4 regions of the Streptomyces sp. NPDC096040 genome follow, and region 3 is predicted to be linked to each of the others. Evidence: riboswitches for the same ligand, from Rfam matches in the RefSeq annotation. Region 3 holds a riboswitch; each other region holds the start of a gene.
What was found. A riboswitch is a leader RNA that binds a small molecule or an ion and turns the genes downstream of it on or off. The one in region 3 is predicted to bind cyclic di-AMP.
Positions count from the first base shown of each region.

Region 1 (4,126 bases), on a different contig from region 3:
GCCGGTCCTGCACGGTCTTCAGGGACCACAGGTCGAGGACCGGGCAGCCGTACCGGTCGGCGACGGCCCGGACATGCCCGTTGTAGGTGGCGATCTTGCCGCGCAGATGCTTGAGGACGGGCACGCCACGGGTGTCGAAGCCGGTGGTCACCAGTACCATGCCGGCGGCTTCGGTCAGTTGGGCCACGGCCCGCTCGAACCGCTCGGCCACCTCGTCGGGGTCGGTGCCGGGGCGGATGATGTCGTTGCCGCCCGCGCAGAAGGAGACCAGGTCCGGGGCGAGCTCCAGGGCCTGCGGCACCTGGTCCGCCACGATCTGGTCGAGCAGTTTCCCGCGTACCGCGAGGTTGGTGTACTCGAAGTCGCCCTCGGGCCGCCGGTCCGACAGCAGTACCGCGAACCGGTCGGCCCAGCCGACGAACGCCCCGTCGGGGCCGGGGTCGCCGACACCCTCGGTGAAGCTGTCCCCCACCGCCACGTACGACCCGATCACTGATGCCTTGTCACTCTTCGAATCGTCTGCCACATCGGACCATGATTCACCTTCGACTGTGACCTACGCGACCGTAATAAGGGGTTGACTAGCGGTGAGATAAGACACTTCTAAATACTTCACCAAGGTTGGAATAAGGCCCTGACCAGCGACGTTGAGGTGATGATCGCCAGACGTCGAAGTCGCTGAACCTGAAGTGACTCCAGGTGGCACGGAAGGCGAAGTACCCACGCGTGCAGGGGCTCCAGGTCGGTGTGGTGGAACACCGGTCGGCCGTTGTTCCACCATTGCACAGCCGCGCCGTCGGAGACGATTCGCACACGGTTGGGCCGGTTCGCGACCAGGAGCGGTTCGGTGTGGTCGTGGACCAGCGGCCGTACGCCGGGCTCGCCGACGTAACGGCGGAGCCCGGTCGTGGTGCTGTAGTCGGCGCCGTAGCCGGCGTAGTACGTCTTCAGGTAGTCGTACTCGGCGAGCACGCCACCGCGCGGGATGGACGAAGAGGTCGTGAGGGGAACGGACGTCGGTGGCGTTCCAGAAGTTGTCGAGGTCAGAGACTCGGTCGTTGGCGCCGCCCGCCGACACCGGTGTGGCGGTGTACTCCAGGACGTACGGCCCCTCCAGACGGTGGCGCCGGCGGGCACGTCGACCTCCAGGATCCCGTGCGAGGCGGCGACGGTGCCGGCCTGCTCCAGTTCCACGAACCACTGGCCGAGGCCGTGGCGGAAGTCGTCGTGGGCGATCAGCCGGGCGATGCCGGGGCGCGGCGCTCGCATGCCAAGCGGGTACGAAGCCCGCGAGGGCGGCTCCGGCGGCCAGGGCTCCGAAGCCTCGGCGGGTGGTCGTCATACGGCGGGTTCCTTCCGTCGGGGCGCGAGTGAGGGCGAGCGCATGAGCGGAAAGCGCTTGGACCCGGCGGGATCGCTGTGCCGCCGCCCCGCCTTCGCTGTCGACGACCCGAGCACTCCTGCCACGAGAAAGCAACGCGCCGAAGGCCGGACCCGGGGATCGGGGGTCCGGCCTTCGGAGTGCGTGTCAGATCGGTGAAGGCGCCTGGTCAGCCGACGGCGAGGCCCTTCGAACGGAGGTAGGCGACCGGGTCGACGTCCGAGCCGTAGTCGGGGGTGGTCCGGATCTCGAAGTGGAGGTGCGGGCCGGTCACGTTGCCGGTGGCACCGGAGAGGCCGATCTGCTTGCCCGCGGTCACGGTCTGGCCGACCGAGACGGAGAGCGCGGAGAGGTGGCCGTACTGCGCGTAGTAGCCGTCGGCGAGCCTGATGACGACCTGGTTGCCGTAGGAACCGCCCCAGCCGGCCGTGACGACCGTGCCCGCGCCGACGGCCTTGACCGGGGTGCCGGTCGGGACGACGAAGTCGACACCGGCGTGGTAACCGCTGGACCACATGCTGCCGGCCACGTGGTAGCCGGTGCCGACCGTGGCACCGGTGACCGGGAGGGTGAAGCCGGAGGCCGTCGTTGTCGACGTGCCCGAGGGGAAGGCCGAGTTCGAGGACGACGACGAGGACGAGGAGGGGGTGGACGACCGCGAGTGGGACCGCGTCTCGGATCGGGAGTCCGAGTTCGGGGTCCGTGTCGTCGTCGTGTGACGGCCGCTGAGGGTGAGCTTGAGACCGGGGTGGATCAGCGAGGGGTTGTCGCCGATGGCCTGCCAGTTGTCGGCGTAGAGCCGGTGCCAGCCGCCGTCGACGTTCTGCTCGCGGGCGATCTTCGAGAGATAGTCGCCGGGCACCACCGTGTAGGTGTGGTGTGTGGAATTCTCGGTGGCGGACTTCTGAACGGCGGCCTTCCGTACAGCCGTCTTCTCGATGGTCGGAAGCGACTGCGTGGCCTTTTCGGAAACGGACTGCGCGGTGGCCGCGTGGGCGCCGGTGGCCCCCATGAGCGGCAGAGCCAGCGCGGCGCCACCGGTTCCGGCGACGGCCATGGAGCGGGTGAAACGCTGGGTCTTGGGGCGGCGGTGCTTACCCTTCGCGGGCATGACGCATTCCCCTCCGGCGCCCGCGAGGTGAGCTGTCGGGTCCGGGCTGGAGCTGCCCGGCACACGCGGGAAGACGTGGCTGCACCCCTAGCCGTCCCGGGAACCGGAACAGGCGGTCATACCTGGTGGGTCCCCCGCTCCTGCCGTGCACGGGTGAGTGTGTGTGGGGACTCCGGGCGGTGGCAGGGTTCGGCGTTCCGCCCGGATGCGTGGCGAACGTAAGCGAGCAAGACGCACCCGGACAAGCCACCGGTTCCGCCTGTCCGAGTTTCGCTTGATCCGTTACGGGAATTCCCGGTCACCCTCCGTGTATTCCGGCTTTCCTCGCTTTCCTGATCCCCTTGAAAAGCACGGTAATTACGTGGACATGACGCGCGACGGACGGTCACGAATATGGCGCTCCTCACGCACGTCACGTCACGCCACGTCCCTCTATTCCAGGGCGAGTTGCAATGAAGGGGCCAATTCGGACAGAAGACTCAGATGCGGCGCAGCCGGAGAACTGCCGCATCCAGGTCGCCATGCAGCTCTGTGCGCAGCCCGTGATGCAACAGAACAGCACCTCGGTGCACTTCGCCCGTTTCGCGGCATTCATACGACGCTGTCGGGTCGAGCTCCTGCAGTCGCAGTGCCGGCATCGGCTCGCCGTAGCTCTGCGCCTGGAGCCAGGTGAGGACCACGGTCTCGTCGCCGAGCGTGTACTGCACCGCGCTGAGCCCGCCGGTCGGCGGCCGCAGCCGGAACTGGTCGCCGCGCTGCACCAGGGGCCGGATGTCCTTGTAGAGCTTCACCCAGCGGCCGGCCTCGGCGAGCTCTTCCTCGGTCCACTGCGAGAGGTCGCCGCCGACGCCGAGCGCCCCCGCCATGGAGCTGACGAAGCGGAAACGCAGCGAGCTGACCCGGCCGTTGAGCTGATGGTTCGGGCTGTCGGTGACCCAGGCGGACATCACCCGGGCGGGATGGATCTGGCTGAAGCCGTGCTGGATGGCGAGCCGGTCCAGCGGGTCGGTGTTGTCGGAGGTCCACACCTCGTCGGTGCGGCTCATGATGCCGAGGTCGATCCGGCCGCCACCGCCGGAGCAGGACTCGATGGCGACGTTCGGGTGCGCTGCCCGGAGCCGGTCGAGCAGGGCGTACAGCCCGCGGACGTGGTCGACCCACAGGCGCTGCGGATACGGCTCGCCGGGCCAGCCCGCGTCGGTGAAGCAGCGGTTGAAGTCCCACTTGACGTAGTCGATCGGGGCGCTGGACAGCAGGGTGTCCAGCTGTCCCCAGAGGTACTCCTGGACGTCCTCGCGGGCGAGGTTGAGGACGAGCTGATTGCGTAGTTCCGTCCGCTTCCGTCCCTGCTGGTACTGGACCCAGTCGGGGTGCGCGCGGTACAGGTCGCTGTCCGCGTTGACCATCTCGGGTTCGACCCAGATGCCGAACTGCATGCCGAGGGCGTGCACATAGTCCGCGAGGGGCTTGAGCCCCTTCGGGAAGCGGTCGGGGTTGGGCGTCCAGTCGCCGAGGCCCGCGCGGTCGCTGGTGCGGGCGCCGAACCAGCCGTCGTCGACCACGAACAGTTCGACGCCGATCGCGGCGGCCCGCCGGGCGAGGGTGGCCTGCTGCTCCTCGGAGATGTCGAAGGT
Region 1 covers NZ_JBEOTA010000009.1:70,213-74,338, reverse strand. Annotated here, with positions in the region: gene ABTY98_RS13930 (SGNH/GDSL hydrolase family protein) at 1-493, opposite strand, end outside; partial or broken gene ABTY98_RS13925 (DUF6250 domain-containing protein) at 582-1,342, opposite strand; gene ABTY98_RS13920 (M23 family metallopeptidase) at 1,551-2,492, opposite strand; cyclic di-AMP (ydaO/yuaA leader) riboswitch at 2,495-2,658, opposite strand; gene ABTY98_RS13915 (alpha-galactosidase) at 2,972-4,126, opposite strand, start outside.
Region 1: linked by a shared signal. The riboswitch ahead of ABTY98_RS13920 (M23 family metallopeptidase) and the one ahead of ABTY98_RS30995 (transglycosylase SLT domain-containing protein) in region 3 are both predicted to bind cyclic di-AMP.

Region 2 (4,126 bases), on a different contig from region 3:
GCCTTGTGGGCCTCGGCGATCTCGTCGAGGGCGGTCAGGACGTTCTGGCCTCGCTCGGTCTCCAGGTACTGCGCGGCGCGGCCCGCACGGGCGCTGTCGACCGTCGTACCGGGGCGGTACTTGCCGGTGAGGAAGCCGGACGCCAGCGAGAAGTACGGGACCGCCGCGAGGCCGGTGCGGGAGGCCAGGTCCTGGAGCGGGCCCTCGTAGGTGTCGCGGGAGACCAGGTTGTAGTGGGGCTGGAGGGCGACGTACCGGGCGAGGCCCTCGCGGTCGGAGAGGTCCAGGGACTCCTGGAGCCGCTCGGCGGTGATGTTGGAGGCGGCGATGTGGCGGACCTTGCCCGCCCGCACCAGCTCGTCCAGGGCGCCGATGATCTCCTCGACCGGGATCTCGGGCTTGTCGAAGTGCGTGTAGTACAGGTCGATGTAGTCGGTGCCGAGCCGGCGCAGGGACGCGTCGGCGGCGGCCTTGATGTTGGCGGCCGACAGGCCCTGGTACTCGGGGTGCTGGCTGACCTTCGTCGCGATGACGACGTCGTCGCGGTTGCCGCGTGCCTTGACCCACCTGCCGATGACGGTCTCGGACTCGCCGCCCTTGTGGCCCTCGATCCAGGCCGAGTACGAGTCGGCGGTGTCCACGAAGTTGCCGCCCGCGGCCGTGTACGCGTCGAGGACGGCGAAGGAGGCGGCCTCGTCGGCGGTCCAGCCGAACACGTTGCCGCCGAGGCAGAGCGGGAAGACCTCCAGGTCGGAGGCGCCGAGCTTACGGAAGGAAGAAGAACCGGAAGAAGCAGTCATGCTTCAGTTCAACACCGGTGACCAGGGGTCCCATGCCAGCGCAATACGAAGTTCTCGTAAAAGCGGAAGGCGCCCGGGAGCTCCGTGGGCGCACCGGACCGGCGGCCCTGACGTCGGGGGGGTGTCGTCAGGGCCGCCGGGGATCGGTGGGGTCCGTCAGGGGTTGAGGCCCTTGCCGCGCAGCCAGGTCATCGGGTCGATGGCGGTGGCCTGGCCGTTCGGGTGGACCTCCAGGTGGAGGTGCGGGCCGGTGACGTTGCCGGTGGCGCCCACGCGGCCGATGACGTCACCGGTGGCGACCTTCTGGCCGACCTTGACGCCGATCGATGACTGGTGGCAGAACCACAGCTCGGTGCCGTCGTCGAGGGTGATGATCGTGCGGTAGCCGTACGAGCCGGCCCAGCCGGCCTCCGTGACGGTGCCGCTGTGGACGGCCTTGATCAGCGTGCCGGTGGGGGCGGCGAAGTCGAGGCCGGTGTGGTAGCCGGAGGCCCACATGGAGCCGGCCTGTCCGAAGGTGCCGGTGATCGTGTATGAGACGACCGGCAGCGTGTACTGCTTGGCCAGCTCCGCGAGCCGCTGCTGCTCGGTCTTCTGCTTCTCGGCGGCCTCCGCCTTGTCCTTGGCGTCGGCGGCCTTGGCGGCGGCCGCCTTCTCCGCCTTGGCCTCCGCGTCGGAGACCGCCTTGTCGGCGGCGGCCACGGCCTTGGCACTGGCCTTGACGTCGATCTGGGTCTGCTGCTGTTCGGCCTGGGCGATGATCCGGCTGCGCAGCGCCTCGCCGGCGTCGGAGGAGGAGGACGAGTCCGCGTCGGTGGCGGCCGTCGTGGTGACGCTGCTGAGCGCGGTCTGGGTGGCCTTGTGGCCGCCGTCCTCGCCGAGCAGGGTGCCGACGGAGGACGGCAGGTCGGGCAGGGAGATGGAGACCGGCGGCTTGCCGGTGTTGGCGCTGGCCATGCCGCCCGCGCCGACGGCGGCGATGACGCCGACGCCGAGGACCGTGGAGCTGCGGGCGAGCCCGCCGCCGCGCTGCTTGGCGACCCGGTGCCGGCCGCGTACCGGGGCGAGGGACTCCTCGGTCGGGTTCCACTCCTCCCAAGGGCCCTCGTCGGTGCGGTAGCCGCCATAGCCGTAGGTCTCGGGTTGACGCTGGCTGGGCACGAAGGGGGCTGTCGGAGCAGGCCGGTTGGACGCCACGCGGGCGCACTCCTTTCCTTCCGCCGCCTACCGGGTTAGCTGACGGGTTCGGAGCGGGAAGGTCTCCTACGCGCGTATACCGGCCGTTTTCTACCGGCGGCAGCCGTGCGATTCACCCCAAGGTGGTGGTTCCCCGGTTCCCTTGCGGGATTCGGCGCGTGCGCGCGGAGCCGTCGCGGGTGACGGCTGGGACGACCGCGCTGCGTTATCGAACGTTAATAGACCCGGCTGTCAGAATCCAAGCTGTTCGCCTTGATCATTAAGCTTTCGAAGCATGGACTTACCTGCCACGATCGGTCAAAAACGGTCGAGTTGACCATGCGTTCTGTTCGGCTCAGCAGTCACACACGTTTTGATGGTGACTCAGCCGATACGCGGAGGGCGGTCGTCCGAACACAGGGCGTAACAACGATCAGGGCCGGCGTACGGCGAGCAGCGCCATGTCGTCGGTCATGCCGCCGCCGGTGTGCCGGCGCACCTCGGCCGCGAGCCGGGCCAGCAGCTGCCCGGGGGAGGTGACGGTACGGCCGGTCAGCCGCTGCTTGGGATCGTAGAACCGGCCGTGCGCGTCCCGCGCCTCGGAGAGGCCGTCGGTGTGCAGCAGCAGTGTGGCCCCGCTCGGGAACGGATGCTCGGCGGCCCGGTCGGGCCAGGCCCCCAACTCGCCCATCCCGAGCGGCAGCGCGGCCTCGGGCACCCGTACCGGGGACACCTTGCCGTCGCCGTGCAGCAGCAGGGGCGGCGGATGGCCGCGGTTGACGACCCGCACCGTGCCGTCGCCGTGCGGCAGTTCGGCGAGTACGGCGGTGGTGAACCCCTCGAACGCGTCGACGCCGCCGCGCCGGACGCCCTCGCGGGCCAGCGCCCGCTCCAGCCGTCCCGCCACCGCCTCCAGCGTGGCCTCCTGCTCGGCGGCCTCCCGGAACGCGCCGATGACCACGGCGACGGCGGCGACCGCGCCCATGCCCTTGCCGCGGACGTCGCCGACGACCAGTCGTACGCCGTACGGAGTGTCCTGGACGGCATAGAGGTCGCCGCCGATGAAGGTGCCCTCCTGGGCCGCCTCGTAGCAGGCGGCGATCTCGAAGCCGCCGATCCGCTCGGCGGGCTCGGGCAGAACGGCCCGCTGGGCGGCCTCGGCGATCTCGCGGGCGGAGGCGAGGCGCTGGTCGCCGATGCGGACGACCTGGTTGATGCCGGCGGCGAGGGCGGCGACGGTGGCCACGGTGAGGGCCTCGGTGACCGTGTCGACGTCGGGGCGGAAGGTGTGGCGGACGTGCACGGCGTAGGCGGCGAGGAAGGACGCGAGGCCGGTCAGGACGGTGGTGCGGAGGGAGGAGAGGGGCGCGGCGATCAGCGGGGCGGCCGTGAAGAAGGGGACGGGCGTGAACGCCTGCGGGGTGAGGGCGTCGTAACAGACGCCGACGACGATCAGCAGGGCGGGCAGGAAACGGGCCAGGGTGCGGACGGCTGCGGACCCGTCCTCCTGCGCCTCTGCAGGGCCCACGGTACGACTCCCCATATGTCCCCTGTGTCCAATGTGTGTCCGTCCAGGTTTGCTGCTGCGAGTCAGCGGGGGCGAGTGGTGTGGGCCGGGCGGATGAGTACGGACGGGTGTGATGAGGAACACGCACCGGTATCGTGCCGGTATATGACTCAGGGCCGGAATCCTCGTTCTTGGATTCCGGCCCTGGTCATTCAGTAGCGGGGACAGGATTTGAACCTGCGACCTCTGGGTTATGAGCCCAGCGAGCTACCGAGCTGCTCCACCCCGCGTCGTTGACACCAGCATACGCCATCAGAAGCGTGGGAGTCACACGGGTTAAGAGAGGTCAGCTCAGCAGGTGCGCGTTGGGGGTCTTCGCCAGGTCCTCGTACTCGCCCAGCACCAGCACCGCCACCCCCGCCTCCCGCAGCGTCCCCGTCCCGTCGGCCGCCTCGACGAAGGTGTCCGGCTCGCGCCACGCCGTCACCACCCGCCGTACCCCGGCCCGGAGGATCAGCTCGGCGCAGGGGTGCGGCCGGGAGGAGCGGTGGGTGCAGGGTTCGAGGCTGGTGTAGACCGTGGCCGTGGCCAGCCGGGGGTCGGCCGACGGGATCTTGGCCAGGGCCGCCTCCTCCGCGTGGAC
Region 2 covers NZ_JBEOTA010000015.1:211,253-215,378, reverse strand. Annotated here, with positions in the region: gene ABTY98_RS22510 (aldo/keto reductase) at 1-800, opposite strand, end outside; gene ABTY98_RS22505 (M23 family metallopeptidase) at 957-1,997, opposite strand; cyclic di-AMP (ydaO/yuaA leader) riboswitch at 2,006-2,164, opposite strand; gene ABTY98_RS22500 (PP2C family protein-serine/threonine phosphatase) at 2,410-3,519, opposite strand; tRNA gene ABTY98_RS22495 (tRNA-Met) at 3,700-3,773, opposite strand; gene ABTY98_RS22490 (dihydrofolate reductase family protein) at 3,830-4,126, opposite strand, start outside.
Region 2: linked by a shared signal. The riboswitch ahead of ABTY98_RS22505 (M23 family metallopeptidase) and the one ahead of ABTY98_RS30995 (transglycosylase SLT domain-containing protein) in region 3 are both predicted to bind cyclic di-AMP.

Region 3 (4,126 bases):
CGGGTGCTCGGCCCGCTCGGCGCCTGGTGGCTGCGCGACCGCTTCGAGGGCAAGGTCCAGGTCCACGAGGTCGCCGGCGTGACCGGCGCCGACACCTCCGACGGCGCCCCGGTCCTCACCGTCCGCACCCACGACGGCCGTACCGACCGGCTCACCGCCGACCATGTCGTCGCCGCCACCGGCTACCGCGTGGACACCGCGGCGATGGACTTCCTCGGCCCCGAGCTGCGCACCCGCGTCGCAGTCAGCCGCGGCGCCCCGAAACTGGGCGCCGGATACGTCTCCTCCGTGCCCGGCCTGTACTTCACCGGCCTGCCCGCGGCGGCGTCGTACGGCCCGGTGATGCGGTTCGTGTGCGGTACGGAGTTCGCCTCGCCGCGCCTGGCCAAACACCTGGCGGCTGCCCACGCCTGACGCCCGCCTCGCCCACCGCTCGCGGATCCGGCCCCGCCCACCCGCACTCGGGGCCAGGCGGCAGCCACCCCTGGATCCGCGCCGACACCCACCTCCGGGGGCGGGGCCTGTCACCCCGCCCCCAGGGCCCGCCTGCCACCCCGCCCTCGGGGCCGGCCCGCCACCCCGCCCCGGGGCTACGCGGCCTCGGCCGCAGCTGCCAGGTCAGGAACTCCTCGATCGTCTCGGGCGGATTGGCCGCTTCCGTGGCCTCGGCCTCCGATCCCGGGCAGTACATGTAAGACCACCACCGGCAGCGGTCACCCGAGGACCTTCTCGATGCGGCCCCCGCCGTGCGGATCATGTGCCAGCCGTATGCACGGGTCGGCGAAGTGCAGCCCCAACGGCTCGCGCCCCGCGTCCAGTTCGGCGTTCTCGCCGTACCCGTCGAACCAGAGTCCGAGCCGCCGGACCTCCTCGGTGGACAGCACGCCGCCGACCGGGTCCTCGGGACAGTTGCCGAGCATCTCGAAGCCGCCGAGGATCCAACGCCCGTAGTTCCAGCGCGCCTCGCCGGGTCCGCCGGGTCCCGTTCGGCCTCGTACTGGCTCTCGGTGTTGCAGCCGGCCGCCACGTACGGTCTGAGCTCGCCGTCGTCGACACGCCGGATGCGGAACGACGGCGTAGATCTCCGGCCGCAGCGCCCGGGGAAACCGCTCCAGCACCTCGGACGCCGATTCCAGCAGACGCGCGCGGGAGTCTCCCGGTCCAACCGTCACCATGGCCGCCCCCGTCCGATCGGTGCCATCAACCCACCGCCAACGTAACGCGGCCCACTGACAAGGCCCCATCACTGAGGCAGCGGGCGCCACTTGAGGCCGAAACGCACAGTGAGTCTCAGGGGCGTGCTGTCCGTATTCTCTGATCATGGTCGCACCCACCCCGTACTCACTGATCGCCACCGACCTGGACGGCACGCTGCTGCGCACCGACGACACCCTGTCGGAACGGTCGCTCGCCGCGCTCGCGCGGGCCGGCCGGGCCGGCGCCCGGCATCTCGTCGTGACCGGGCGCCCCGCGCCGAGAGTGCGCCCCCTCCTGGACGACCTCGGCTGCACGGGACTCGCGGTCTGCGGCCAGGGAGCGCAGGTGTACGACGCCGGCACAGCCCGGCTGCTGTGGTCGGTCACCCTGGACCGGGAGCTGGCGGAGACCGCCCTCGGCAAGATCGAGGCCGAGGTCGGACAGGTGTACGCGGCGGTCGACCAGGACGGCGTGGACGGGCTCACGCTCATCGAGCCGGGCTATCTGATGCCGCACCCCACGCTGCCCGCGCTGCGCGTCGGCCGGCGCGACGACCTGTGGTGCGCGCCCATCAGCAAGGTGCTGCTACGGCACCACACCCTGTCCGATGACGAGCTGGCGGCGACCGCGCGCTCGGTGGTGGGGTCGCTGGCGACGGTCACCATGTCGGGGCCGGGGACCGTCGAGCTCCAGCCGTGCGGGGTGACCAAGGCGACCGGGCTCGCGCTGGCCGCCGACCATCTGGGGCTGAGCCGCGAACAGGCCGTCGCCTTCGGGGACATGCCCAACGACATCCCCATGTTCGACTGGGCGTCCTACGGGGTGGCGATGGCCAACGCCCATCCCGAACTCAAGACGGTGGCCGACGAGATCACCTTGTCGAACGAGGACGACGGCATCGCCGTCGTCCTCGAAAGACTCTTCCGCTGACGGCGCCGGTCAGTACGCGCCGTGCACGTTGTCGATCGAGCCGTACCGCGCGGCGGCGTAGTTGCAGGCGGCGGTGATGTTCGCGACCGGGTCGTATATGTCGAACGACGTGCCGGCCACGTGGTACGCGCTGAACGTCGGGTCGATCACCTGGAGCAGCCCCTTGGACGGGATGCCGGCGGCCGCGTTGGAGTCCCAGAGGTTGATGGCCCGCGGGTTGCCGGAGGACTCACGGATCACGTTGCGGTAGATGCCGTTGTAGCTGCCCGGGATCTTCTTTTCAGCCATGATCGCGAGCGACTCGCGGATCCAGCCGTCGAGGTTGTTCGGGTACCCGGCGAGCGTCGTCGAGGCCGTCGAGGTGGAGGTGGCGGCGGAGGCGGTGGTCGCCCCGATGAGCGGGAGGGCGAGAACGGCGGCGCCGGTGCCGGCGATGGCAAGCGTGCGGACGACGCGGTTACGGCGGGGACGGCGGTGCTGATCGGCAGCAGACATGGCGAAGTTCCTCTCCGTCGCCTACGAGGTGAGCTGTCGGGTTCGGGCGCGGGGAGTGCCCGGCCGCACCGCCCGAAGGCGAGGCGACTTCACCCCTAGCCGTTCCGGTACGACGTCCGTCGTTGACGTCGGCCGCCCGGTCCCGCGACTTACCTGGATCCCCCGCTCCTGCCGTGCGAATGGACTCGTCGATGGGTCACGACGGGCGGCGGCAGGATTCGGCGTCCGCCCGGCGAGCGGGAACGTATGCGAGAGCACATGTCCGGAACAAGTGCTGGATTCACACAACACACCGATTGACCTTGATCTGAGTCGTATGGGGTACTTGATCCTTTGCGGCTGCCAAGCCTCAACTCGCCCACAGGAAACGGAAAGAAAGGTTCGTCCTGGCTTTTACGGCCTCCCGACCAACGTGACCCACTTCACGAAGTGGCAATCGCGGCAAATCCGACATAGGCGATTCGTGAAATCCGTTTTTCCGGGCATCGATGGAAAAGCGTTCGGCCGTCATTCGTGCGGATTGCCCTAATTGGGGTAAGCGGAGTGGTGTGCATCACAGGCGATTTCGGGTATTGCCCGAATTGTCTAATTCGGCGGAATTCCGGCTCGGTAGGCGAACCGGCGGGCCCGACCGGGTGCGGGTCGGCAGTGGGCGCTGCTCGTCCAGTCCATCTGTTCAGATGGTTCATCCGGTCGTGTGCATCTCCGGCGCGCCCCTCGTGAACTCCGTACGGTCCGGGTACGCGCGCGTGCCGCTGATCGAGCGCGGCGCCGGAAGGTCGGCGCCCGACGGCTACGTCCGTTCGGATTCCTCGACGGCGACGGGTCGGCCAAGTCCGCGGAGCAGGCGTGGAATTCAAGTGCGTGGGCCCCGGCGGGCGTACATGATTCCGGTCACGTTGGGGGAGGGATGGGCGGGCCCGCCGACCCGGCGGCGGGCGAGGCGGCAGTCCACGCGCGCGTGTCCACCGTGAGAGGGGAACCTCCGCCGCCCCACACGTCGTTGTCATAGCGGCCGTCCGTGGAGTAGGCCACGGCGACCGCTTTGAGCGGCTCGGGTGCGAGGGTCGTCACCCGGAGCGAGATGCAGCCGTCCCGGGGGATGTCGGCCGCTCGACGGTCGCGGGGCCTGCCGGCCGGCCGAGGCATGTCCATGACCCATCGGGCACGGTCGGCGCCGGCGGCCGCGCGGGCCCGTCCGGTCGGTGAGCTCGGCGGGGGAGGTCTTCGAGCGGCGCGGGGGCGGTCTCGTCCGTCCGTGGGCACCACGCCCGTGGGAACGACGTTCGGACGGCGAAGGGGATGAAGGGGGGTGCGGAGGTCGTCGTGCGTGGTCTTGTAGGGGACGGATGTACGGGTACGGATCGACTCGATCTGAACCCCGTCGGCTTTGACGGGCCGCGGAGGGGGTACCTCCGGGCAGGTGACGTCGGTCGGAGAAGACATGGCCGTCCGTGGTCGGGGCTCTGTGGGACGGCCCGCCGTCCGACCCGGTGACGGCGCT
Region 3 covers NZ_JBEOTA010000026.1:63,629-67,754, forward strand. Annotated here, with positions in the region: gene ABTY98_RS30980 (FAD-dependent oxidoreductase) at 1-414, shown strand, start outside; gene ABTY98_RS30985 (hypothetical protein) at 714-1,175, opposite strand; gene ABTY98_RS30990 (HAD family hydrolase) at 1,321-2,127, shown strand; gene ABTY98_RS30995 (transglycosylase SLT domain-containing protein) at 2,137-2,622, opposite strand; cyclic di-AMP (ydaO/yuaA leader) riboswitch at 2,626-2,823, opposite strand.

Region 4 (4,126 bases), on a different contig from region 3:
CCGATCTGGTTCACCTTGACGAGCAGCGCGTTGGCGGCGCCGTCCTCGATGCCGCGGGCCAGGCGCTCCGGGTTGGTGACGAAGAGGTCGTCGCCGACGATCTGGACCTTGTCGCCGAGCTTGTCGGTGAGGACCTTCCAGCCGGCCCAGTCGTCCTCGAACAGCGGGTCCTCGATGGAGACCAGCGGGTACGCGGAGACGAGCTCCTCGTAGTACTCGGTCATCTCGGCGGCCGAGCGGGACTTGCCCTCGAACTCGTACTTGCCGTCCTTGTAGAACTCGGACGCGGCGACGTCGAGCGCCAGCGCGATCTGCTCGCCCGGGACGTATCCGGCCTGCTTGATCGCCTCGAGGATGAGGTCGAGGGCCGCGCGGTTGGACTCCAGGTTCGGGGCGAAGCCGCCCTCGTCGCCGAGGCCGGTGGACAGGCCCTTGTTCTTCAGGACCTTCTTCAGGGTGTGGTAGACCTCGGCACCCCAGCGCAGCGCCTCGGAGAACGACTCCGCGCCGATCGGGGCGATCATGAACTCCTGGATGTCCACGTTGGAGTCCGCGTGCGAGCCGCCGTTGAGGATGTTCATCATCGGCACCGGCAGCAGGTGCGCGTTGGGGCCGCCCAGGTAGCGGAACAGCGGCAGGTCGCTGGCCTCGGAGGCGGCGTGGGCGACGGCGAGGGAGACGCCGAGGATGGCGTTGGCGCCGAGCGAGCCCTTGTTGTCGGTGGCGTCCAGGTCGAACATGGCCTGGTCGATCAGGCGCTGCTCGGTGGCGTCGTAGCCGACCAGCTCCGGGCCGATCTGCTCGATCACGGCGAGGACGGCCTTCTCGACGCCCTTGCCCAGGTAGCGGTTGGGGTCACCGTCGCGGAGCTCGATGGCCTCGAAGGCGCCCGTGGAGGCGCCGGACGGGACGGCGGCACGACCCGTGCTGCCGTCGTCGAGGCCGACCTCGACCTCGACCGTGGGGTTGCCTCGGGAGTCCAGGATTTCCCGGGCTACGACGACGTCGATGGACGGCACGAGCATCTCCTTCTTGGGATGTGACGCTGGTTGTGCGGGCGCACGCGGGCCTTGTCGGCCCTTGCTCAGCCTTGCGACTAGAGCCTAACCGTCCCGGGGCCGTCAGCCGGCCGACCGACCGGCCCGTGGACACACAGACGGTACTCATTGTTCACGCGCGGAACAAAGGGGGGCCCGATGAAGAACGGAAGAAGAGCGGGTCAAGAAGAGGACGGCAAAGAGAAACCCCGCCCCGGTGCGTACGGGGGAAAACGCACCGGAGCGGGGGCTCGTGGGGGGACGGGGGTGGCCCTCACGTGCTCCTCACTGTGAGGAGCACGGCTGTGCGGGCGCTGTGGTTCAGCTGGCGCCCGCCTATTACTTCGCGGGCGCTTACTTCAGGTGCAGCTGCTGACCCGGGTAGATGAAGTCGGCGTCGTCGACGATGTCCTTGTTCAGCTTGAACAGCGCCTGCCAGCCGCCCTTGACCTTGTGCTTCTCGGCGATCGAGCTGAGCGTGTCGCCCTTGACGACCTTGTACTCGCCGTCGCCCTTCTTGACCTTCTTGCCGGTCGGGGTGGTGACGGTCTTCTTGGCGGCCGGACGCTCGGCGGAGCGGGAGGCGGCCTGGGTGTCGGTCGTACGGCTGCTGGCGCCGCTGTTCGACGAGCTGGAGCTGGAGGACGAGCTGCTGCCGGTGTAGGCGGCGCTGGACAGGCCCGTGCCGCAGACCGGCCAGGCGCCCTTGCCCTGCGCGGCGAGGACCTTCTCGGCGATCTCGATCTGCTGCGCCTTGCCGGCCTGGTTGGCCTGCGCGGCGTACTGGGTGCCGCCGTACGCGGCCCAGGTGGAGGCGGAGAACTGCAGACCGCCGTAGTAGCCGTTGCCGGTGTTGATGGCCCAGTTGCCGCCGGACTCGCACTGGGCGACGGCGTCCCACTCGGAGGCGGTGGCGGCGGAGGCGGTGCCGGACGCCATCAGCGGGGCGGCGATGGCGACACCGGTCACGCCGGCGAGCGCGGCGGCGCGGGTGGCCTTGGACGGACGACGGTGCTTGCCCTTGCCGGAAAACAGCATGGTGGATCCCCTCACCGACGCCTGCGAGGTGAGCTGTCGGGTTCGGGCCGGTTGAGTTGCCCTGCCGCGCACCTCGCGGTGCGCGGCTTCACCCCGAGCCGGACACGGCAGCCTCAACTACCGGTCCCGGCACTTACCTTGGGTCCCCCGCTCCTGCCTACGGCGCTTGACGCGACGACTGTTCCCGGGCAGTCGCTGGCAGGACTCGGCGTTGCGACGGCCGGGGCTCGTGGTGACGAGCGGCCTTGACCGTAAACAGGCGATCAGGTGAATTTCAAAGATGATCAGGGCTTCTGAGACTCATCCCACACTTTCACCAAACCGGACATTTGACTTCTAAGTGGGGCGGTTCGAGAGCGCCAACTCCCGCTAGTCTTCGTCCGTTTCAGTGCCGAGCTTCAGGGTCTGACCGGGGGCGATGTGGTTCGGGTCGGTGCCGATGTCGGCCTTGTTGGCGGCATAGAGCGCGCGCCATCCTCCGTCGAGGTCAAGGGAGTCGGCGATGGAGGCGAGGGTGTCGCCGTCCCGGACGGCGTAGGTGCCGGCGTCACGGGAGGCGTGACGGCCGGAAGAAGTCGCACTCTGACCGTTTGTCACGTTTTCGTCCGCCGAGCCGCCGCGATGCTTGCCGCCGCCACTCACGGCTCCCGTGTCGACCAGGCTCCAAGAGCCGCCGGTCTGCCATGAATCGTCCGACTCATCGGCTTCGGACGCGACGACGGGGTTCTCGCTCGCCTTCGAGGTGCCGGAGCCGTTGGATCCCGACTTGTCCGCCTTGGTGGAGTCGGCAGGGGCGCCCGTACCCGAGTCCTCACTCGCGCTCGGGGACGGGGTGGCGGAGCCGGCTCCGGAGTTCGCGGCACCCGAGGAGGAGTTGGACGAGCCGGAATCAGATGAACCGGATGAATCAGATGAAGAGGACGAATCTGACAACCCGGAGGACGAGTCGGAGGAGCCCGACGTGTTGTCCGATCCGTCGAGGCCCGTGTCGACGTTCACCGAGGCGTCGTCCGAGGAGAGCCCGGCGAGCAGGGCACAGGTCCGCCAGGGCTTGGTGCCCTGGTCGGCGAGGATCTTCTCGGCGACGGCGATCTGCTGTGAACGGCTCGCCTGGTCCGGCGTGGTGGCGTACTCCTGGCCGCCGTACTGGTCCCAGTCGTCCTGGGACATCTGCAGGCCGCCGTAGTAGCCGGTGCCGGTGTCCATGCTCCAGGAGCCGCCGCTCTCGCACTCGGCCACCCGGTCCCAGGTGCTGCCGTCGGCCGCGTTGGCGCTCGCCGCCCCGAGGAGCGGGATGGCGATGGCGGAGCCGGTCACGCCGGCCGCGACGAGGATGGCCGGAGCCTGACGGGGGCGACGGTGACGACCGTTCCCGGAGAGCATGCGGAAACCTTTCGAGCGACAGCGGTGACCGGCGACGGGTCCCGCCGGGGCGTCGCACTGATGGGTGAACGTATAGGCAGACGATCACTTGTCACAAGTTAATGCCGCGCAGATCACGTGAAGATCACAGACTTGAACACTGGTCATCTTTGCCGGTGGGAGGCCGGAGGGAGGCGTGCCGGTGGCGGATGCCGTGGTGGGTGCCGGTGGTGGGCTCATCGGCCGTCGGGAGTGAACTCCACGGGGAGCGTGCGCAGTCCGCGCATGATGAGCCCGCCGCGCCAGCGCAACTCGCTCTCCGCCACCGCGAGTCGCAGGTCGGGGAGACGGCCGAGGAGGGTGGCGAGCGCGGTCTGTCCTTCCAGGCGGGCGAGCGGGGCGCCCAGGCAGTAGTGGATGCCGTGGCCGTATCCGAGGTGCTGGTTGTCCCGGCGTGCGAGGTCGAGCGTGTCCGGCTCGGCGAACCGCTCCGGGTCCCGGTCCGCGGCGGCGAGTACGACGAGGACCGGGTCGCCTGGCGCGATGCGCTGCCCGCCGATGCCGAGCGGCTCGGTGGCGAACCGCCAGGTGGCCAGCTCCACCGGCCCGTCGTAGCGCAGCAGTTCCTCGACACCGGTCTCCAGCAGCCCGCGTTCGCCGGCGGCGAGGGAGTCCTGGAGGCGGCGGCG
Region 4 covers NZ_JBEOTA010000006.1:64,341-68,466, forward strand. Annotated here, with positions in the region: gene eno (phosphopyruvate hydratase) at 1-1,025, opposite strand, end outside; gene ABTY98_RS09300 (transglycosylase family protein) at 1,392-2,075, opposite strand; cyclic di-AMP (ydaO/yuaA leader) riboswitch at 2,079-2,250, opposite strand; gene ABTY98_RS09305 (transglycosylase family protein) at 2,445-3,458, opposite strand; gene ABTY98_RS09310 (cytochrome P450 family protein) at 3,674-4,126, opposite strand, start outside.
Region 4: linked by a shared signal. The riboswitch ahead of ABTY98_RS09300 (transglycosylase family protein) and the one ahead of ABTY98_RS30995 (transglycosylase SLT domain-containing protein) in region 3 are both predicted to bind cyclic di-AMP.